One region of the Shewanella sp. MR-4 genome, then DNA from elsewhere that is predicted to be linked to it. Evidence: predicted binding sites of a transcription regulator. Region 1 holds the regulator's gene; each other region holds the start of a gene.
What was found. The regulator FliA, encoded in region 1, starts transcription of late flagellar genes. The targets are predictions, from matches to a motif close to CTAAAGNTNNNNNNNNNNNNGCCGATA.
Positions count from the first base shown of each region.

Region 2: the regulator FliA is predicted to act here: its motif matches at 4,612-4,638, upstream of SHEWMR4_RS10810 (VC2046/SO_2500 family protein).
Region 3: the regulator FliA is predicted to act here: its motif matches at 5,483-5,509, upstream of SHEWMR4_RS17515 (DUF5610 domain-containing protein).

Region 1 covers NC_008321.1:1,501,892-1,509,515, reverse strand. Annotated here, with positions in the region: gene SHEWMR4_RS06820 (chemotaxis protein CheA) at 1-1,056, opposite strand, end outside; gene SHEWMR4_RS06815 (protein phosphatase CheZ) at 1,072-1,809, opposite strand; gene cheY (chemotaxis response regulator CheY) at 1,823-2,206, opposite strand; gene SHEWMR4_RS06805 (RNA polymerase sigma factor FliA) at 2,254-2,967, opposite strand; gene SHEWMR4_RS06800 (MinD/ParA family protein) at 2,960-3,841, opposite strand; gene flhF (flagellar biosynthesis protein FlhF) at 3,846-5,222, opposite strand; gene flhA (flagellar biosynthesis protein FlhA) at 5,234-7,333, opposite strand; gene flhB (flagellar biosynthesis protein FlhB) at 7,452-7,624, opposite strand, start outside.
Region 2 covers NC_008321.1:2,445,854-2,453,477, reverse strand. Annotated here, with positions in the region: gene uvrB (excinuclease ABC subunit UvrB) at 1-1,623, shown strand, start outside; gene rrtA (rhombosortase) at 1,770-2,384, opposite strand; gene queC (7-cyano-7-deazaguanine synthase QueC) at 2,381-3,100, opposite strand; gene queE (7-carboxy-7-deazaguanine synthase QueE) at 3,289-3,957, shown strand; tRNA gene SHEWMR4_RS10825 (tRNA-Tyr) at 4,138-4,222, opposite strand; tRNA gene SHEWMR4_RS10820 (tRNA-Tyr) at 4,339-4,423, opposite strand; tRNA gene SHEWMR4_RS10815 (tRNA-Tyr) at 4,463-4,547, opposite strand; gene SHEWMR4_RS10810 (VC2046/SO_2500 family protein) at 4,673-5,161, shown strand; gene SHEWMR4_RS10805 (DUF406 family protein) at 5,400-5,687, shown strand; gene SHEWMR4_RS10800 (putative bifunctional diguanylate cyclase/phosphodiesterase) at 5,879-7,624, shown strand, end outside.
Region 3 covers NC_008321.1:3,998,025-4,005,648, reverse strand. Annotated here, with positions in the region: gene aroG (3-deoxy-7-phosphoheptulonate synthase AroG) at 1-52, shown strand, start outside; gene SHEWMR4_RS17545 (hypothetical protein) at 103-279, opposite strand; gene SHEWMR4_RS17540 (ABCB family ABC transporter ATP-binding protein/permease) at 728-2,512, shown strand; gene SHEWMR4_RS17535 (hypothetical protein) at 2,629-2,886, shown strand; gene SHEWMR4_RS17530 (hypothetical protein) at 2,927-3,133, opposite strand; gene SHEWMR4_RS17525 (FMN-binding glutamate synthase family protein) at 3,278-4,768, opposite strand; gene SHEWMR4_RS17520 (histidine phosphatase family protein) at 4,780-5,373, opposite strand; gene SHEWMR4_RS17515 (DUF5610 domain-containing protein) at 5,543-6,151, shown strand; gene SHEWMR4_RS17510 (ferredoxin--NADP reductase) at 6,281-7,030, shown strand; gene SHEWMR4_RS17505 (glutathione S-transferase N-terminal domain-containing protein) at 7,101-7,624, shown strand, end outside.

The sequences.
Region 1 (7,624 bases):
TTCAGCAACCGCCACATCAGTTTTGGCTTTTACCGCAGGAGGTGTTGCTGGTGCAGCAACACTGGCTTTAGGAGCGGCAGGCGTTGAAGGCGCGACGGCACTTGGAGGCGCTTTAGCGGGCTCGGTTTTAGCTGGAGCAGATTCGGCTTTCGCAGTCACTTTTGCAGGTGCACCGCCTTTACCGTGTAATTCATCGAGGAGACGCTCAAACTCATCTTCAGTGATTTCGTCCGAATCAACAGCTGGAGCGGCAGGCTTTGGTGCAGCGACAACTGCTTCAACTTTTGGCTTGGCAGGCTCTTCCACTTTACCTTTAAACTTGCCAGAACCGTGCAGCTCATCGAGCAGCGCTTCAAACTCGTCATCGGTAATATCATCGCTAGCGCTTGCGGATGTCGCTTGAGGTTTGCTGACATTTTGCACCGCAGGGGCAGCATCTGCTTGTGGCGCAGAAACTCCGGGGCCTTTTCCGGCGCCGTGCAGTGCATCGAGTAATGCTTCAAACTCCGCTTCATCGATTTCATCAATACTGGAATCTGATAGCTCTGACTTCTCAATCGGCATTTCTTCAACTGCGGCGACTTCAACCACAGTTTCTATAACAGGTTCTGGTTCAGGCAGTGACTCAGCTTCGGCATGACTTTGGCCTGATTCGGAAGGAAGCGGCTCACCGGAGCTCAGCATTTTTAATTTAGCCAATAATGCAGGATCGGCGGGATCTTGTTGCTCGCCTTGTTGGGTTTGAGCAAACATAGTGTTAATCGCATCGACAGCTTGAAGAATGATGTCCATTAACTCGGCGGAGACACTGCGCTTGCCTGTGCGTAATAAATCGAAGGTGTTTTCTGCTTCGTGACAGACATCCACCATGGGAGTGAGACTAAGGAAACCCGCACCGCCCTTTACAGTATGAAACCCCCTGAAAATGGCATTTAGCAAGTTAGTATCATCAGGATTGTTTTCAAGCGCGACCAGCTGCTCTTGCAGCAACTCAAGAATTTCGCCCGCTTCAATTAAAAAGTCCTGGAGTATCTCTTCATCTACATCAAAGGCCATCAAATTGACTCCCAGTTAGAAACCCAGACTCGATAGCAGATCATCGACTTCATCTTGACCGGTAACGACGTCTTGACGAAGCTCGGCATTCATTATCGGTCCTTCAGCTTCAATATTATTTTTCTGAGTAATCTGACTCTCAATCACGGGTTGCTCACCAAATACTGTCAGCATAGACACCAGATTACTTTCAACTTCCATCACTAGATCGATCACCCGCCGGATCATTTGTCCAGTCAGGTCCTGAAAATCCTGCGCCATCAAAATCTGGTTGAGCAATTCGCGTAAGCGATTGGAATCCAATTCGCTACGTGACATCAAATGCTGCACATTGTGGCAAAGTGCTTTAAAATCGCTCAGGGCAATTTCACGCCGCATCAACTTATCCCAAGATGGCATCACTTGCTGAATATTCGCCGTTAATGCATTTGCGAGCGGCAAGCACTCTTCTACCGCATCCATGGTTTTATTCGCGGCTTGTTCTGTCATGTCGATGACATAACTTAGCCGTTCCTTAGCATCGGGAATTTCGGTATTCGCGAGTTCAACCAAACGATTGTCAACTTGAAAATCCATTAATGCGCTATGAAGTTGTCTAGTCAATTTGCCAACTTCATCAAAGAGCTCCCTTTGGAGTGGAGCCGCGAGTTCCCTAAATAAATCATCTGCTTGAGCTTGTTCATTCGCGCTTAATAATTCAACTAAACGCTGAGCCTTCTCGAGCGTAATGAGCCCTGATGTTTGTGACTTCATAGCTCATCCCTGCTTAAGCGAGTCGTTCGAATATTTTATCTAACTTCTCTTTTAGTGTTGCTGCGGTAAAAGGCTTAACCACATAGCCGTTAACACCGGCTTGTGCGGCAGCAATAATTTGTTCACGTTTTGCTTCGGCGGTAACCATTAACACGGGCAAATGTTTTAGGGAATCATCGGCTCTAATAGCCTTAAGCAAATCAATACCCTGCATACCTGGCATGTTCCAGTCTGTCACGACAAAATCAAAGTCGCCCTTCTGTAGCATAGGCAGCGCGGTTGAGCCGTCGTCTGCTTCTTGGGTATTGTTAAATCCCAAGTCTCGCAACAAGTTCTTGATGATACGTCTCATTGTCGAAAAGTCATCAACGATGAGAATCTTCATATTCTTGTCCAAGGTTTCCTCCGGTGAGCTGACATTCTGTGCTCAATAAATAATTATACTTATGTCCAATGCTTGAGTTTGCCTTTGAGTCGCAACATTGCCTGACTTAATATCTGGCTAACTCGCGACTCGCTCACCTCAAGAATGGCGCCAATTTCTTTTAAATTCAATGCTTCATCGTAGTATAACGATAGCACTAGCGCATCTCTTTCGGGCAATAATTTTATCGCCTCTACTAATGCTGAATGAAACTGGGTCTCTGCTAGTGCTTCAAATGTACCATCACTCACATTATCGCTCGGAGTGAGTATATCCTGTGATACGCCTAAGTCTTCTATCCCTATGATTTTACCAACAGAAACATCGTTAAGAATATGATGGTACTCATCGAGCGTCATATCAAGTTTTTCTGCAATTTCTGTGTCGCGAGCATCACGACCCAACACTTGCTCTAACTCATCAATGGCTTGAGCAACTCGACGATTATTACGATGAACAGAACGGGGAACCCAATCGCCACGACGGATCTCATCCAACATGGCGCCACGGATCCTTATGCCGGCGAAGGTTTCAAACTTTGCACCTTTGCCACCATCAAACTTGGATGATGCTTCTAATAACCCCATCATCCCCGCTTGAAGCAAGTCATCGAGCTGCACTGAGGCAGGTAATCTGGCAAGCAAGTGATGTGCAATTCTTTTAACCAACGGTGCATACTGTTCAACGATTGACGTTTTACTGTCTAAACAAGTATACGCTGCGGCTTTATTCACTCGTTTTTTCCTCTTGAAAATCTGGTCGCTGAACTAAACGCTCAACGAAAAACTCCAAATGCCCACCAGGTTGCTGTGGTACTGGCCAACTCATGATCTTATTCGCTAGGCCATGGTACGCTATCGCAGCTGGAGACTTAGGATAAGCCTCAACCACTAACTTTTGTTTACGCACTGATTTGCGAAGGTTTTCATCAAATGGAATGGTCGCAACCAGTTCAAGTGCCACGTCCAAGAATCTGTCGGTCACTTTACTGAGTTTAGCAAACAATTCCATACCTTCGCGTAAACTGCGCACCATATTCGCAACAATTTTAAAGCGGAAAACGCCGTGTTCACGGCTGAGAATTTTGATTAACGCATAAGCGTCAGTGATGGAGGTTGGCTCGTCACAAACAACAACCAACACATCCTGTGACGCGCGAGAGAAACTGAGTACCATGTCAGAAATCCCCGCGGCAGTATCCACGATGAGAATATCAAACTGGGTACGCATCTCACTGAAAGCACGAATTAAGCCCGCATGTTGCGCAGGGCTCAACTCTACCATGCCTTGAGTACCCGAGGTCGCGGGGACAATGCCTATGCCCTTAGGACCACGGACAATAATATCATCCAGCTCAGCATCGCCTGAGAGTACATGGGAAAGGTTACGTTCAGCACGGATCCCTAACATGACATCGACGTTTGCCAAGCCTAAGTCGGCATCAAGCACTAAGACACGCTTGCCCTTTTCGGCTAATGCTACAGCGGTATTGATGGACACACTGGTTTTACCCACGCCACCTTTACCACCCGTAACCGCGATTACTTTCACTTTTTCGTTATAGGGTTGATTCATCATACGTAAACCACTTGCTTGATCCAGGGTCATAACTCTACTCAAATGCACAGGTCATATTATCTGACCACGCTGTGTCTGGTAACGATTGTTCTTCAGTGTTTTCTAAGGCCGCTAATGCCTGCTCAGCGAGCAGTAAGGTATCGGCGACTTTCATATCTTCGGGCACTCGCTGCCCATCCGTAACATAACTTAATGGCAACCCACTTTGGATCAACACACTTAATGCGCCCGCTAAAGACACGGATTCATCGAGTTTGGTGAGTACAACACCAGATAAGGGAATGCGTTTAAAGTGATTTACAGCATCTTGCAGCACGCGGCGCTGTCCTGTGGCAGACAGTACCAGATAACTGCGGATAGGTATTCTGCTATTTGCAGTTAAATTATCAAGTTGCTGGTAAAGCCGCATATCTCGTTGACCCATACCCGCGGTATCTATCAATACTAGCTTGCGATTTCTGAACTGATACAGAATTTGTTCTAGTTCAGCAAGGTCATGGGCTTGTTTGACTGGACAACCCATAATTTTGCCATAGGTGGCCAATTGCTCATAGGCGCCAATACGATAATGGTCTGTGGTAATCAAAGCCACTTGATCCGCACCATGATGGGCCGCAAAGCGTGCAGCTAATTTAGCTAATGACGTAGTTTTACCGACTCCAGTTGGACCTACCAGCGCAACAACACCACCTTGCTTAACGATATCATCACCTTGGTTATCAAGCATATTCGCTAGACTTTGTGGCAGTGCACGAACTAATTCTGCAGGGGTATAGTGTTGACTGAGCGCCGCTAACTTGTTCGCGACAGCTGGAGAAAACTCGGCTTCCAGCAACTTTGACTCCAGCATGGCACCGACAGGGTCGATACGTTTTTTATGCTCAGTCATCAATGCTGAAACCTGATGGGTCAACAAATTACGTAAGGATGATAATTCATCGCGCATGGCTTCGAGATCCGCATTTTGCTTTGGCGAGCTCTGCGGTTTCTTATCGAAAGGATTGCCCATATCGCGACGCTCAGCTTTAGGTGCCACAGGTGCTTGTAATCCTTTAGCCCACGCAGGCAGTTCGGCGTCTTGCTGTTGATGGGTGAGCTGTTGGTTTAAACGGCTTTGTTGCTTCTCGAGCAATGCCTGGAGAGAGTCCGCTGGCGCCGATGGTTTTAACTTAGTTTCAGCACGAATCGGCGCTTTAGCACCGAGCGATACTAAGTCATCACTCACATCCATAAAAGTCGGTGCAGCGGCAGGCGCCTTCGCTTTGGGCTCGTCGTAATCAACGGCGGCCACAATCTCAATGCCACCATTGACCTTTTTATTCGACATAATCACGGCATCGGAGCCGAGCGTGTCCTTCACTTGGGCCAGTGCAGCACGCATGTCTTTGGCAAAAAAACGTTTAATCTTCACTTATGCGTCCTCTACTGGCCGACGGCAGACACTATGCGTATTTGCTTTTCATCGGGGATTTCTTGGTAAGAAATCACTCTGAGATTAGGAATAGTATATTTAACAAAGCGAGACAGTGTCGCACGTAACATACCTGACGTTAGCAAAATAGCGGGCTGACCAACCATTTCTTGCTTTTGAGCGGCATCCGCTAAGGATTGCTGCATACGCTCCGCAAGACCAGGTTCGATATTTGGGCCATCGCCACCGGTTGCTTGCATTGACTGATGCAACATCTGTTCCAACTCTGGCGCCAAAGTTATGACAGGTATTTCAAGTTCAGGACCCGAGATCTCTTGAACTATCATGCGCTTCAATGCGATACGTACTGCCGCCGTTAACACTTCAGTATCGTTACTCTTAGTGCCGTATTCTAACAAAGTTTGCACTATGGTACGCAAGTCTCTGACAGAAACTCCTTCATTTAATAGGTTTTGCATCACTTTTACGACATTTCCAAGCGGCATCACATCAGGAATAAAGCCATCCACCAGCTTAGGCGAATGCTTGGCAAGCATATCCATCAGTTGTTGCACTTCTTCATAGCCTAAGAGTTTCGCCGCGTTATTCGTCAATATTTGGCTGATATGGGTAGCCACCACTGTCGCGGCATCCACCACGGTATAACCTAAGGTTTGTGCATGTTCACGCAGCTCAGGGGCAATCCACACGGCTTCGAGACCAAAGGCAGGATCACGCGTTTCGATACCATCGAGCTTACCGTAAACTTGGCCTGGGTTGATGGCGAGTTCGCAGTCATGGCGAATATCCGCCTCTCCAACCACCACGCCCATTAACGAGATGCGATAGGCATTGGGTGATAAATCGAGGTTGTCACGAATATGTACCGCAGGCACCAAGAAGCCCAGCTCTTGAGAAAGCTTTTTACGTACCCCTTTGATCCGACTTAGTAATTCACCACCTTGCCCTTTATCGACTAATGGGATCAAACGATAACCCACTTCCAGACCGATAGTGTCAACATGGTGTACATCGTCCCAGCTAAGTTCTTTAGGTTCTCTTTCGGCTCTTTCCGCTGGGCCCGTTTTGACTTGCTCAAGGGCTTTGGCACGTTTGGCTTCATTACGTTTAAATATAAAGTAAGCGGCACCACCTGTGATCACGGCAAAGCTTAAAAACGCCATGTGTGGCATGCCTGGCACAATACCCATGACAAAGAGTACGCCGGCCGCAATACTGAGTGACTTGTGACTGTCAAACATCTGACTAATCAGCATCTGGCCCATATCGCCAGATTCATTTTGACGGGTCACCATCAACGCCGCGGCGATTGACAGTAATAGACCAGGAATTTGTGCGACGAGACCGTCACCAATGGTTAACAGGGTATAAATTTCAACAGCTTGGGAGAATGTCAAACCGTGTTGCACAATCCCGATAATAAACCCACCGAGAATGTTGATAACCAAAATCATGATACCGGCAATCGCATCGCCCTTCACAAACTTAGATGCACCGTCCATTGCGCCATAGAAGTCGGCTTCGCGGGTCACCTCGGCGCGTCTGGTTCTGGCTTGATCCTGATTAATAATACCTGCGTTCAAGTCGGCATCGATGGCCATTTGCTTACCGGGCATCGCATCTAAGGTAAAGCGAGCACTCACCTCGGCAATACGGCCAGCACCTTTAGTCACAACGGCAAAGTTGATAATGATCAAGATGATAAATACGACCAAACCCACTGCATAGTTACCGCCAATCACCACTGAGCCGAAGGCCTCAATCACCTTACCGGCGGCGTCACCACCATTATGGCCTTCGAGTAATACTACACGGGTCGATGCCACGTTAAGCGCGAGTCGCAGCAGTGTCGCGACTAATAAAACGGTTGGGAAAGCAGCAAAATCTAAAGGTCTGTCGGTATAAATCGCGACAAGAAGAACAATCAAAGCCAAGGCAATGTTAAAAGAGAATAAAACGTCGAGTAGAAACGGCGGGATAGGCAATACAATCATAGCCAATGCCGCAAGCACTAGCATTGGCGTACCTATGCCCTTGAAAGAGCTCAGTTTCAACTGTTTTACTTGGCCTAGGGAGGCTTTAACATCCATTCACAGATACCTAAACTTTGACGTATAACAGCCTGGAAGCAAAAAGCGCGCCAACCGCTAACAGTTCAAGTTATGGTTTTATCTCTGTGAACTATCTCTTCGTTAACTTAACACTCAACTAGTGCTTCAGCTCGTCAGGGATGGGTTGATTAGCAGGGATTGGAATAGGTTTACGGCCACGACCTTTTTGGTACTGGCGTAACTGGAACACATAAGCCAGCACCTGTGCCACCGCGGTAAATAGGCCCTCAGGGATCTGCTGCTCAAGCTTAGTGGTGTGATAAATTGCCC
Region 2 (7,624 bases), 940 kb from region 1:
CGTAAGGATGTCGTCTTGATTGCCTCTGTATCGGCAATTTACGGTCTGGGCGATCCCGATTCCTACATGAAGATGCTTTTGCACCTACGCCAGGGCGATACCATGGGGCAGCGGGATATTCTTAAGCGCTTGAGTGAGCTGCAATATACTCGTAACGATCTCGAGTTGCAGCGCGGTACTTTCCGCGCCCGTGGTGAAGTTATCGATATTTTCCCCGCCGATTCTGACCGCTACGGGATTCGGGTAGAACTCTTTGACGATGAAATTGAGCGCCTAAGCGAATTTGACCCGTTAACGGGGCAGATAGTTAAGCGTATCGCGCGCACCACTGTGTATCCCAAAACCCACTATGTGACGCCACGGGAAAAAATCCTTGAAGCGACTGAGTCAATTAAGCAAGAGCTGCGCGAGCGTAAGCAGTATCTGCTCGACAACAATAAGCTCATCGAAGCGCAGCGGATCCATGAGCGGGTGCAATACGATATCGAGATGATGGTTGAGTTGGGTTATTGCTCCGGCATTGAGAACTACTCCCGCTATTTGTCGGGACGGGCGCCGGGAGAAGGGCCACCAACCTTGCTGGATTATTTACCCGCCGATGGTTTGTTGATCATCGACGAGTCCCACGTCACTGTGCCGCAAATTGGTGCCATGTATAAGGGTGACCGCTCCCGTAAGACCACGCTTGTGGAATATGGCTTCCGTTTACCCTCGGCGCTGGATAACCGGCCATTGAAGTTCGAAGAGTTTGAGCAATTGATGCCGCAGACCATTTATGTGTCGGCAACGCCTAATCCTTACGAACTGGAGAAAAGCGACGGCGAGATTGTTGAGCAAGTCGTGCGGCCAACGGGATTGCTCGATCCCGAGTTAGAAGTGCGCCCGGTTAGCATTCAAGTGGATGATTTACTCTCCGAGGTCGCTAAACGCGTCGCCGTCAATGAGCGGGTGCTTGTTACCACCTTAACCAAGCGCATGTCGGAGGATTTAACCGAATACCTCGATGAACATGGCGTCAAAGTCCGTTATTTGCACTCGGATATCGATACCGTGGAGCGGGTGGAGATCATTCGCGATCTGCGCCTTGGTAAGTTTGATGTGCTGGTCGGTATCAACTTGTTACGCGAAGGCTTAGATATGCCGGAAGTCTCCTTGGTCTGTATTCTCGATGCGGATAAGGAAGGCTTTTTACGTTCGGAGCGTTCACTGATTCAGACCATTGGTCGCGCCGCTCGTAACGTCAATGGCAAGGTTATCCTCTATGCGGATAGGATCACTCAGTCGATGGCCAAGGCGATGGGAGAAACTGAGCGCCGCCGTGAGAAACAGCGCGCCTACAATCTTGAGCACGGCATTGTGCCTAAAGGGGTGGTGAAACGCATTACCGACGTAATGGATGTCGATGATGGTAGAGAGTCTGAAAAAGGTTATCGTCAGTCATCACTGAATAAAGTGGCTGAACCTAAAGCCAAACGTTATCAAGCCGATGCGGCGCAGCTGAGCCATGATATCGACAAGCTCGAGAAGCAAATGCATGAACATGCGCGTAACTTGGAGTTTGAACAGGCAGCGGCGCTACGCGATGAGGTGAAACGGTTACGGGAGTTGCTGATCACCGCTTAAATTTAGTGCCGAGTTTAAGCAAGGCGTTAGTACTCGACGCTTGGTGCTTAAAGATCGGCACTATAGTTCTCGGCAAAATAAAAGCCGCCAACACGACAGTGTTAGGCGGCTTTTTATTGACTCAATAGTCAAAGGAAATCGTTCAATTAGGCTTTTTGTTTGGTTAACATCGTGCGTTGGAGTACAAAGAATAGTAACGCGCAGACTAAGCCGCAGATCAGGCCGACTAAATGTGCCTCGGTGGCCACGCGTGCACCAATCATTGCGGTCACATCGTCACTTGCGCCATAAAACTGTTCGTGGCCGACTTTGACTATCACGCCGAGCAGCAGCAAATAACCCGAGCGCATTTTGCGGCGTATATCCTGCACAGCACCATAACTAAATAGGCCGTGTAACATGCCGCTCAGCCCAACATAGCCTAAGAGTTGCGGATAACCTAGATACAGGCCAATGCCTTCAAACAGACAGAGTAGGATAAACAGCGCGGTTAATCCTTTAAGTCGGTAATGAAAGTGGTGCAAAAACAACACTACCCATAATCCTGCGAGGTTCATCAACAGGTGCCAATGATTGGTATGCAGTAGATTGCCTGTGATCAGACGCCACCACTGGCCGTCACTGATAGCGCTGCGGCGATAGGCGAGCAAGTTATCTATGCTCGGGGTAAGAAGTCCCGCAACATACAAGAGTGCGCAGAGCAGACTGACGATTAGCGCCAACCAATAGGGGCCGAGTTTTTTTAACGTCACCAGTTTCACGTCTGCGGTTTACCCGTTTCAGTTGCCTTGTCGAGTGAGGCCATTACCTCTGCTTTATTTTGCAGGTAATCCTCTAAGCCGCGTTTACGAAGATGGCAGGCTGGGCATTCACCGCAACCATCGCCGACAATGCCGTTATAACAGGTCAGTGTATGGTGGCGAACTAAATCGAGCTGCTGATATTTATCGGCCAGCGCCCAGGTTTGGGCTTTGTTGAGCCACATTAATGGCGTGATGATCTCAAGCTTTTTATCCATGCCTTGCACCAGTGCCGATTCCATCGCGCGGACAAAGTCGTGGCGACAGTCGGGATAACCCGAAAAATCGGTTTCGCAGACACCGGTAATAATCGCCTCTGCCCCTAATTGATAGGCGTAGATCCCCGCTAAAGTCAAAAACAGGATATTACGACCGGGCACAAAGGTATTGGGTAAGCCATTTTCCATTAATTCGTGGGACACGGGGATCGCATCGCGGGTGAGGGCAGAAATCGCTAACTCATTGAGTAAGCTTACATCCATCACTTTATGGCTAGTGATCTTTAAGCGCTTGGCGAGGGATTTAGCAACTTCAATTTCTTCACGGTGACGCTGACCATAATCGAAGGTGATCCCGTGGACTTCATCAAACTGAGTTAAGGCTTGAATAAGACAAGTCGTTGAGTCTTGTCCGCCACTGAAAACCACTACCACCTTTGAAACTGATGCTGCTGACATAGGATCCACTTAAATTGACACATAAAATAGGGCGTAAGTGTAACTCAGGCGCTAGGGCTTGCAAACTCTTTGCTGGCGCGTGGCGACGGCTATGCGGCACTTGGTATCACAATGGCAGAGGCGGTAAAAACTTGCAGCTGCAGCTAAAATCCTCTATAAATGCCGCCCCAGAAAAACGGAACGCTAGCATGAATTACCCAGTCAACGAAGTCTTTGAAACCATTCAAGGTGAAGGTGTCTTTACCGGAGTGCCCGCCATTTTTGTGCGTTTACAGGGTTGCCCTGTGGGATGTGCATGGTGTGATACGAAACAGACTTGGGGTCTGCTTGAGGAAAATAAGGTGTCACCCCAACAAGTGATTACCGTCGATGGCTCCGTGGGGCGCTGGGCTAATCATACGGCGCAGAGTCTTATTGAGGCGTTCAACGCTAAGGGATACACGGCGCGCCATGTGGTGATCACAGGTGGTGAGCCTTGTATGTACGATCTGAATGAACTAACTCACACGCTTCATGCTGCCGGTTTTGCCACTCAAATCGAGACCAGTGGCACCTTTGAGGTGAAGTGCGATGCTGATACCTGGGTGACTGTCTCGCCCAAGGTGAATATGAAGGGCGGTTATCAGGTGTTAGCGCAAGCCTTGACTCGCGCCAACGAGATAAAGCATCCGATAGCGACCGAAAATCATATCGACGAACTCGATGAGTTACTCAAAGGGATTGATGTGTCAGTGAAAACTATTTGTCTGCAACCGATCAGCCAAAAACCAAGGGCGACGGAATTAGCCATGAAGGTGTGTATTGCCCGCAACTGGCGTTTATCGATTCAGACCCATAAGTACCTGAATATCGATTAATCGCCACTTAGCGCTGTGCACTGTTATTTAACGCTCCGAATGGGGCGTTTTTTTATTGGCTAAATCGATGTTTGCGAGAAATGCGTTTGAGCAAGCAAAAGTGCTAAAAGGGGGTCACACGGGTTATGGATTTGAAAACTTGGGAAATAAAGCGAGATAGAGAATGAAATGAGAAAGAAGTGGTGGAGGGAGAAGGATTCGAACCTTCGAAGGCGGAGCCGTCAGATTTACAGTCTGATCCCTTTGGCCACTCGGGAACCCCTCCACATATTTTCTTTCGCTTTCAAGTAGAACTTAAAAGACATCTTAAATCTTGGCCGGATTTAAGAGTAAAGCAAGTTTACAGCAGACTAACGATTGACGAACCACATAAGATAAAAGTGGTGGAGGGAGAAGGATTCGAACCTTCGAAGGCGGAGCCGTCAGATTTACAGTCTGATCCCTTTGGCCACTCGGGAACCCCTCCACGAGTATCTTTTATAGCATCGCTAATTGTTAGTGCAAATGGTGGAGGGAGAAGGATTCGAACCTTCGAAGGCGGAGCCGTCAGATTTACAGTCTGATCCCTTTGGCCACTCGGGAACCCCTCCTCAATTGCGGCCGCCATAGTAGTCAGAAACGTTTGGCATGTAAAGTCTAAATATGAAAATTTTCCTAAAGTTCTGGTTCAACTGGTCGATTAACTAACAACGAGTTGTTTTTGTGATGTTTTTTTATGCGAATCGATGTTCCTTTAATCAATGAAGCCCAAATTGGCTCCCGCTTAAATGCGGCAATCGAACACAACAGGCGAGGAGAGTTCGCCCTGTTGCTGTCGCTATTGTCTGCAGACGCGAGGGACATGGCGCAGTTTCAATGGCAAAAAGAGCTCGATAATGCAGAAAAATTACAACGTCAGTTCGAGTTACCCCCAAAGCAAGCACTTGTGGCGGATTTATCGACGGATAACAAGGTTACCGACAATAGTGCTGTTTTTGTCGAGCAAGGGGCGAGGGCGTTTCAATTGCAACAGGCGCTGCGCCCTGAAGCGTTAGTGATCCGCGGTGCTGAGCCTATCGCGATGGCCGAAGCCTTAAGCAATTGCGATCTCACCACACGTCTGCGCCAACGTGGCCAGTTGCCATCCCCGAAAATGGACGTCATGCATTTTGCCGATCAACTGGCGATTCAACGGAACTTAGTGCCGTTATTGGCCAGCGCCTAACGAGTATGTCGTCTTGCTTCCTAGTCGCTATCGGGCGGTTAAGCAAGATGCTGTCTTTAAAAGCACTGGTTGGGATGAAAGGAACTTGTTGGCCAAATAGCCGTCAACTGTGCTGATGCACAATAATAAGCGTGAGCTAAAGCTGAGTCTCTGCAGCCACTGTTATCTATAATAAGGCGTTAATGATGCTGGTTTAAGTTGATGCATCACCCTTACAGCGATTAGAGAGGAAAAACAGATGAAAGGTATCATTGCAGGACAAGCGGCTACCGTAAACGACACATGCACCGATTGCGGCAGTTTTGTGGATATTGGCGCTGTGATTGATGAGCAGGATACAGTGTTGGAGTTATCCTTCGCGGGTGCAGAGGCTGAGGTCGAAGCGACTAAGATGTTGGAGCGGGCTCAAGCGCGTTTTAGCCAAACCCAAGGGAATATTGTGCAGGATGAAGCGGGTGTTACCCTCAAGCTGGTCTTCGATGTGAGTGTCGAGAAAATGATTTTCCAATTAGAGAATGGCCTATGATGCAAGCGACTGTGAAGTCCGTTAGTGTTAATTTGTAATAAATTGTGGCCGATGTTGCTGTTTAAAATATAGATAGTGTAATCTGCATCAACAAAAATAATGATAAATCGGCTCCATTAACCCGCCGACACACAGGCGTGTTAGTCGCAGCAGTATCGTTTTACCCAACACGAAGTTTTGTAGGGATCAGAGTGAAGCGACGTCAGCATCAGCATTTAGTCGAGTCTTTAGTGCATTCCACAGCTAAACAGCAGGGGGATTTTACTAAGACCGCAGAGTTAGCCACTGAGCTACTTTGCCAAAATTTAGCCATTTCTCTGGTATCGGTGTGGATTTTTTCCGCCGATCAATCGAGCCAATCCCTGGTGGCGCAATTTGGCGCCATGGCCCTACAAGACACCTACCGACCTTCGCAGTTGCAGACACTGCCACGCTATTTAAATGAACTAAAAAGTCATAGACACATAGATGCGGGCAACACGCTTATCGATCCGCGCTTGACTGAGTTAGTCGATAACTACTTTGTCCCACGGCAGATTTTATCCAGTCTCGAGATTGGTATTCGCATTAACGGCCATCTCGAAGGTGTACTCTGTCTTGAGCGTGCGCAATTAACTCACCATTGGCACGATAGCGAAATCCATCTTGCCTGCCAAATGGCCGATCAACTGGCCCTCACGCTGGCCACCAAACACTCCTATGACAAAGAAGAGCGCTTAAGCCTGTTCCGCTGTGCCACCGAGCAGTCTCGCCAGATGAGCATGCTGATTAACCTGCACACCGAAAAAGTGGAATACGTGAATCAAGCTCACGCGGAGATCACTGGCTTAGCGCGTGAAAAAAGCATAGGCACCAATTTACGCGAGTTAAGTTTTTTTAAACAGCACAATGAATTAGCTGAACTAACGCTCGCGCAAATCTTCAGAGGCGAGCAGGCCAAGGGCGAAGTGCAATTTAATCGAGCCGATGGAAGTCGATACTGGCTTAAGTATGTGGTCAGCCAATTTATCACCGATCGAGGTAATCATTACGCCTTAGTCTCCGGCGAAGAAAGCACGGATGAACACAACTATAAAGCAGAGCTTGAGCGTTTAGCTTGGCGTTGTAGTTTGACTGGGCTGAATAACCGCAGTCACTTTAATCGAGTACTAGAGAAAACCAACAAGGGATTATTGTTACTCGTTGATTTAGTGGCTTTTAAGCGTTTTAACGATACTTATGGTCACGAAAATGGCGACAGCTTGCTGATTGAAATTGGCCGACGCTTAAAACATTTCTCTGAAATCAATAAGGCAACCGAAATTGCCCGCGTCGGTAGCGACGAGTTTGCCGTGTTGCTCACCGATGATAACGCGGTTTACGATCTGGATTATTTCAGTACCCGCCTGTATCAGCATTTAGCCATGCCGATTTTAATCGGTCGTGAGCAAATCGAGCCAAAACCCGCACTGGCAGTTGTCGATATCGCCTCGGTGGCAAATTTGTTTGCACCGCTAACTTGTGCCGATATTGCCGTGCAATACGCGAAAAAGAAAAAGGGCACTGCTATTCAAGTGTTTAACAGTGCCTTGCTCAGTGCTTTTAAGGAAGATGCGCAAATAGAGCGTGATTTACATAGTGCGATTCGCGGTCGTCAGTTTGAGCTTTATTATCAGCCCTTGAGGGATTTAGAGCAGCAAACCTATATCGGCGCCGAAGCACTGATCCGCTGGCATCACCCTAAAAGAGGCGTGCTGTATCCCGGCGCTTTTATCGATATTGCCGAACAATCTGGGATGATCAACGCCATTGGTAGCTGGGTACTGGAGGCCGCGTGCCGACAATTAAATATATGGCAGCACCATAATGCCGATTTAAGCATGCATGTTAATGTGTCGGCGCGGCAGTTTTTTAGTGGAAACCTGTATGAGCAAGTCTGGCAACTGCTGACGCGCTAT
Region 3 (7,624 bases), 2.2 Mb from region 1:
TCTGTTAGATGTGTTAAATCAGAGCGTTATTGCACGCCGCCAGCGGGTCTAAGTCCTGAAAAGCTCAAAAATAAAGGCGCTATTCTGGCGCCTTTATTTTTATTATTTTTTGCTCATTTCGGCTAAGTATTCGTTAGCTTTGGCCAAGCTACCAAAAGCTGCAATGAGGTTATTTCTGCCTTTGTCCTGAATTTCTGGATTGCCAGATTCGATCATCATCCACACCCAAGTTTGGATCAGTGGTAATGGCGGGTATTGAACTTTAGCGGAATCCAACATAAAGCTTCCTTCGATCTTAATTTATTAGAATTATCGTTAGTGTTATCGCAGAACGAGTGCAGCACGGCATTTACACACGGATCTACGGCCAGAGATTTGCAAATCCTGCTGCTAGCGATCTTAAGTCCATAGGGCATTTTGGGTAAAACCGGCAAAATAATCAACAGTAGAACCCTTGATGTTATGGCCTATTTTAACGGTTACTGTTCCGATAAAGCCAAGCTTGTTTCAGAATTTTTTCACCTTAATATCCGCGTTACGAACTCTCTGAGCGTAAGTCGTTAGCATGACATTTTTATTTCGATAAGCCAGAGAGATTTTGCCAAGCAGGATACTTTTTGTCTGTCAGAAAAATCTGATTGATTTTATTCAAACTTTCCCTGTTTGGTTTCGCCTTAACGTGCGCCACGCTGCTACAATTGAGCGACTTTAGCAAAGGTTTAGACATATGCGCCCAACACTGTATTTTGAAGGTCCCATCGATAAGCTCAATTGGCACGTAGTTAAGTTGCTCTGGCCTTATTTGCTCGAGTACAAGGGCCGAGTGGCATTGGCCATGTCTTGCCTTATCGTCGCTAAGCTTGCCAGCGTGGGCTTGCCCTTTATTCTTAAAGATTTAGTCGATACTTTGGATGCCAATAAGACCGCGCAGGCCTTGAGTGTGCCCATCGGGTTGGTATTAGCCTATGGCGCGGTACGACTGTTAACTGTGATCACGGGTGAAATCCGCGACACACTCTTTGGCCGTGTCACTGAGCGAGCCATTCGCCGTTTGGGCTTAGCGGTGTTCGACCACTTACATCGACTCGATTTGGATTTTCACTTAGAGCGGCGCACGGGCGGCTTGTCGAGGGATATTGAGCGCGGCACCAGTGGCGTGAGCTTCTTGATGCGCTTTATGGTGTTTAACATAGTGCCGACCCTGCTAGAAATCGCCATGGTTATTGGTATTTTCTTTTTTAATTATGGCATTGCCTTCGCCGCGATCACTTTTACCTCTGTGATGGCCTACATCTGGTTTTCGGTGGTGGCGACTGAGTGGCGCACCGAATACGTCCGCGATGCAGCCAAAGCCGACTCCCTCTCCAATACCCGCGCCATCGACAGCCTGCTCAACTATGAAACCGTGAAGTATTTTAATAATGAAAAGTATGAATCGGACCGTTATGACCAAGCCCTAGACCAATGGGAAGTGGCTAAACGTAAGAATCGTCTATCGCTATTTGCCCTCAACGGTGGGCAGGCGCTGATTATCGCATTGGCGATGACGGCGATGATGGCGTTGGCCGCCTATAAAGTGACCAATAATGAGATGACCTTAGGTGACTTTGTATTGATTAATGCCTTTATGATGCAGCTCTTTATGCCGCTCAACTTTTTGGGATTTGTCTACCGTGAAATCCGTGGCGCCTTAGCCAATATCGAGCGGATGTTCAGTCTGCTCGATAAGCACCCTCGTATAGTGGATAAACCCGATGCCTTAGACTTTGAGCCTAAGCGCGGTGAGCTTAGTTTTGAACATGTAAGTTTTAGCTACGATGACAGGCCCATATTGCGCAACGTCAGTTTTAAGGTGGCAGCGGGGAAAAAAGTCGCCGTCGTTGGAGATAGTGGCGCCGGAAAATCAACACTCATCAAGTTACTGTTCCGTTTTTACGATGTGGAGCAAGGGCGCATTTTGATTGACGGGCAAGATATTCGTCACTTAACCCAGGATGCACTGCGCCGAGCTATTGCCATAGTGCCGCAGGATACTGTGTTATTTAATGATTCCTTAGTGGAGAACATTCGTTATGGCCGCCCCGATGCGACGGATGAAGAAGTGCGCCATGCCATCAAACTTGCACATTTAGAACATTTTATCGCGTCGCTCTCCCAAGGTTGGGATACCAAAGTGGGTGAGCGGGGCTTAAAGCTTTCGGGCGGGGAGAAACAGCGTGTGGCCATTGCGCGGGCGATTTTAAAAGGATCCCCAGTGTTAGTCTTTGATGAGGCTACATCCTCCCTCGACAGCCGCTCCGAACAGGCGATTCTGTCGGCACTGCGTGAGGTCGCGAAAGGGCATACCAGCTTAGTCGTGGCGCATAGGTTATCGACTATAGTCGACGCCGATCAGATCGTGGTCTTAAGCCAAGGGGAAATTGTCGAGCAGGGGAATCATCAGTCTTTACTGACTCAGGATGGTTTATACGCTAAGTTGTGGCGCATACAAAATGAGCAACAACAGCTTTAGGTGTAAATATCATAAGCTTTCGATGTTAGTGTAACAGCGTTGGGACAATTCAGTTTTTATTCAGCTTCGGCTCTCTATACTCGAATCCAAGCAAATAATCATAAGAGGTGCTTGGCATGGAAAATATGGCATTAAGAGTCAATATTGAAGGCAAAGAAGAAAAAGTAAGCACAGACTGGTTTGCGATTATGGCAACCCTTAAAAAGCGCGGTGTGGATTATGATTCGCTACAACGCATTCACGCAGAGTTAAACGCAGGCCTCAAAGTAACCACAAGACGTTTAACTCTGGCAAAATTGAATCAAGAACTTGAATTAGCTGGGATTATCCGTAGAACCAATGAATATAATGCAGATATTCGTGGTGGGTATTAGAGAGTATCACTGCTCAATCAAAACAAGGGAATATAAGAAATTATATTCCCTTTGGTTTATCTGCCTTCCAACCTTCACATAACAGACTGAATTTAGTGGTTGATTCGTCAATTCGCGTGAGCCGAATGACTTGGCCTTCACGAAAACACACTAACTCGCCCTCGATCTCAGTCAAGCGATTACAGCTTTTACAACTAGTGCTGGCAGTCTTACTGTCTGGCATATGGCTTACAAAGCTTGCTTTCACAGCGTTTCCTTAACTTAATATGCAGTTGTTTAATCTAATGTGTGCATCACGGATCTTACCCCTTTTGTGATACGCATTCAAATTACCTCTTGCTAAATTAACTGTAGACGAAAGTCGTACAAAAAGCATGCAGTATTAGGTTAACTATTGATTGATATGGGAATAGTACTTATCCAATGAAACTGACAAACCACTTTCGAGCACAATCCTCACATGGGATGGCTTAAGTTGTCTCGGCTCTGTTACCCCGCAGGAGTGGGCTATCAGGGCTAAGTCGTGGTGTAGATTATGGTTATAGTTGGCGACACGTGTCGATTTATCCCTAGGATTAAGACCTTGCTGGAGCTTCTTATTATGGGTTGTGATCCCTGTTGGGCAGGTGTCTTTGTTACATTGCAGCGCTTGAATACATCCTAGGGCAAACATATTGCCACGGGCCGAGGCGATAAAGTCCGCACCCAAGGCGAGCGCCCAAGCCACCCTCGATGGCACTATGAGTTTGCCTGAGGCGATTACTTTAATGCGTTTACGTAGCCCACGCTGAATTAAGATATTCACCAATATGGGCAGGCTTTCCTTGAGTGGCAGCCCCACATAATCCATTAAGGGTTGAGGGGCGGCTCCCGTGCCGCCGTCGGCACTGTCTAAGGTAAAAAAGTCCGGGGCGGATGCTTCGCCACGGCGCTCAATTTCATCGCAAAAATCTTCGAGCCATTGCACGTCCCCAAGTACGGCCTTAATGCCGGTGGGTTTCCCCGTGACCTCACGTACTCTGGCAATCATATCCAGAATGTCAGCCACATTTTTAAACTCGATATGACCATTGGGGCTTATGGAATCATGGCCCTGCGGGATACCGCGAATTTTGGCAATCTCCTCGGTGACTTTAATCCCAGGCAGGATACCGCCTTTACCAGGTTTCGCGCCTTGGCTCATTTTGATTTCAAACATTTTAACTTCAGGATGTGCGGCGATCTCTATGAGCTTGTCATCGTCTAAATGGCCCTGCTCATTACGCACGCCATATTTAGCGGTACCAATTTGAAAGACTAGGTCGCAGCCGCCCTTTAAATGGTAAGGGCTTAAGCCACCTTCACCGGTATTTAACCAACATCCCGCCTGCGCTGCGCCGTGGGATAAGGCGGTGACAGCAGGGCGTGATAGGGCGCCGAAGCTCATGGCGGAAATATGGCAAATGGCCTTAGTGGTGTAAGGCTCACGGCAATGGGGGCCAATGGTTTGAGGCAGAATTGGAGTGATATCTTCATCTTGAGTAGGAAAGGCGGTATTCATAAACATAATGGCGCCCGTGCTGTCTAGCGGGCGTGTCGAGCCAAACGCGATGGTTCTGTCGACGTTTTTCGCGGCGCGATATACCCAACTCCGCTCAGCGCGGTTAAAGGGCAATTCTTCCCTGTCCTGTGCGAAAAAGTATTGTCTAAAAAACTCACCTTGTTTCTCAAATAAATACCGAAAGCGACCTATCACAGGGTAGTTGTGGCGCACGGCCTGCTTGGTTTGCAGCTTGTCGGCAATGTACATATAGACGACAGCGAGGGCACCTAAACCAATGAGAATTAAAAAGAGTCCTGAGAAGAGATCCAGTCCCCACATAAACCAATTGAGTTCTTGCATCTTGTTATCCTCTATTCGTGTCCATAACGGGTGGAGATAAGGCTAGCTGGCTGCCCATCATGGATGGAGAGTAAAAACAGCTGGCTGTAATCATCTTCTGCGATGGTGGGGATTTCAGGGCCGCCAAGGGCCTTGATGATCAGTGGGACGGTATTGGAATGCCCCGCGATTAAGCTGTTACCTTTAACGGCATGTACTTGTTCAACAATCTGCTGGATATGGGCTTCGAGTGGTTTTTCTGCAGCGACCACGGTAATGGGTAAATGCCGCTCCGAAGACATAGGCAATAAGGTTTGCTGGGTTCTTTGATATTGGGTCGCGATCAGTTGCGAGATCTGTGTCCTTTGCAAGGCGCTAACCAGCGCGAGGGCACGTGCATGGCCATCATCTGAAAGTGTAGGATCGCCTGCTGGAGCGTCGGCTTTTTCGGCGTGTCTCACCAAAATAATCAATCGATTATCGGCAAAAGCTTGATTGATGGGGCTGAGTCCAATGCTAGTAAAGAGTAACAGGCCTAACAGCAGAGTGTGCAATAGCCGAGGGGCATTGAAGCTGTTGATGCGCAAGGAGTGGCTGACCACTGTTAACCATTGGGGAATTGCCATGCCGTATATCCTTATCTAATGGGCGTATGCAAGTGTGATGCTGAGGCGAGTAGATTCATCATGGGTATCATTGCCTTAGGTTGTGATGGTACTGCAATTTATAAAATTACTAAAGTTGCTCAATTTTTGGTCGATAATAAAGTCATCCCAAATTGAATGGATTAGCATCATGGAAATCAACAACCCTGTACAGGTACAGACGCCTGCTACGCCCCATAAGAAGTATGCTGACAATGCCGCTGCTAATAGTGAAAAGACGAAAAATGTGGAAGCGCCCGGCAAACAGACTGCATACCAAACCAGTAAGCAGCTAATGAACCAGGCTATTTTGTCGGCACAGGAAGAAGTGAGTCTAAAATCCGGTGATCAATCCATGGCGTTACTTTATCGCGCGGCAATTGAAGCGATAGATAAGGAATTAGCGCCTTCGATGGGGCCAAATGCTACCCAAACTAACTATGACAATAACGTCGATTATTCTCCCGAGGCGACGGCCGATAGGATTGTGAGTTTTGCGACGCAATTTTTTAGCATTCACCAACAGCAAAATTCGAATATGAGTCTGAACGATCAGCTCGACAGTTTTATGAGCATCATAGGCGGCGCTATCGATAATGGCTTTAAGGAGGCGCGGGATATTTTGTCCGGCCTTAAAGTGCTGCAAGGGGATATCGCCGATGGCGTCGATAAAACCTATGGATTAGTGCAAGAGGGATTGCAGGCCTTCCGAGATAGCTTCAATAAGAAACCAGATGAGACACAAACGGCTAGCGCATAATGTCCCGCGCTTAGCACTCAATGTTGTTGCCATTTCCCTTGTGTTAAGCCCCTTGCAATAAGGGGTTTTTGTTGCGCAGAGAACAGTCTATGCTAGGGGTCTATTTAACGTTTTGCTTGAGGGCGAGTTATGTGGACTAGGGGACGTGTTATTGAACGTATTGATTGGAGTGATAAATTATTTTCGCTGCGGATAGCGGCCGAACTGGCGCCCTTTATTCCGGGTCAATTTATTAAACTCAGTCAGCTGCAAGATGATAAGCGTGTCGCTAGAGCTTATTCCCTGGTTAATTCCCCCGATAAACCCTATGCCGAAATCTTGGCTGTCGCCGTAGAAGAGGGCCAGTTATCCCCACAATTACAAAATCTTGCCATCGGGGATGAAATCGAGATCACCCCCACAGCCACAGGCTTTATGACTTTAGATGAGATCCCTAAGGGAGCAGGGCAAGGCCCTCACTTATGGCTGTTAGCCACGGGCACGGCCGTGGGGCCATTTTTATCTATGCTCGATACGCCAGAGCCTTGGCAGCGTTTCGAAAAAGTCGTGCTCGTCTATGGTGTCCGCGAAGCTAAAGATTTAGCTTACCTTGATAAATTAAAGGCTTATTCGGTGCAATATCCTGATCAGTTTATCCTGTGTTTAACCGTCACCCGTGAAAAGCTTGACGATGCACTGCAATGCCGTATCCCCGATGGCTTAGTCTCGGGAGAGATTGAAGCTAAAGTCGGTTTAGCGCTCAGCGCGGCGGATTCACAGGTGATGATTTGTGGTAATCCGGGGATGATCAGTGGCGCGCAGGCCGCGTTGCTCGACAAGGGACTCGCGAAGAATTTACGCCGCGCTCCGGGACAAATTACCGTCGAGAAGTATTGGTAATCGGTTGAGTGTTAATGACAAATAATTAGTCTTAATCGTTTTAATGTCAGTCATATAGAAGGATTTTTTGATGAAGTTGCTCTGCTCCCTCGCTTCACCCTATGCTCGCTGTGTTCGCACATTAATCCGTTATTTAGGGATTAAGGATATCAAAGAAGTCTTAGTCAATCCGATGGAAAACACCGCCGAGCTGCTCGATGTTAACCCGCTTGGGCAGATCCCTTGCCTCATTACCAACGATGGTGTGCCTATCTTCGATAGCGAAGTGATCATACGCTATTTAGACGCCGAATTAGGTGAGCAGCAGATGTTCGGTGGCCAAGTGAATAATTGGGTATTGCAGTGCCAATATTCGATGATCAAAGGTCTTATCGATAGCGCAGTAAAATTGCGCCAAGAACAAATGCGTGAAGAGGAAGGGGTGAGATCGGCCTTTTGGACATCGCGTTTTGAGCAAGCGCTGCTGCGGGGTTTGATGCAAATGGAACACCAGAGTGTGATCACTCAGGCAACGATTCAGGCGCCACAATTAGCTTTAATTTGCTTATTAGATTATGTGGATTTCAGACATCCAGAACTCGATTGGCGTAAAGT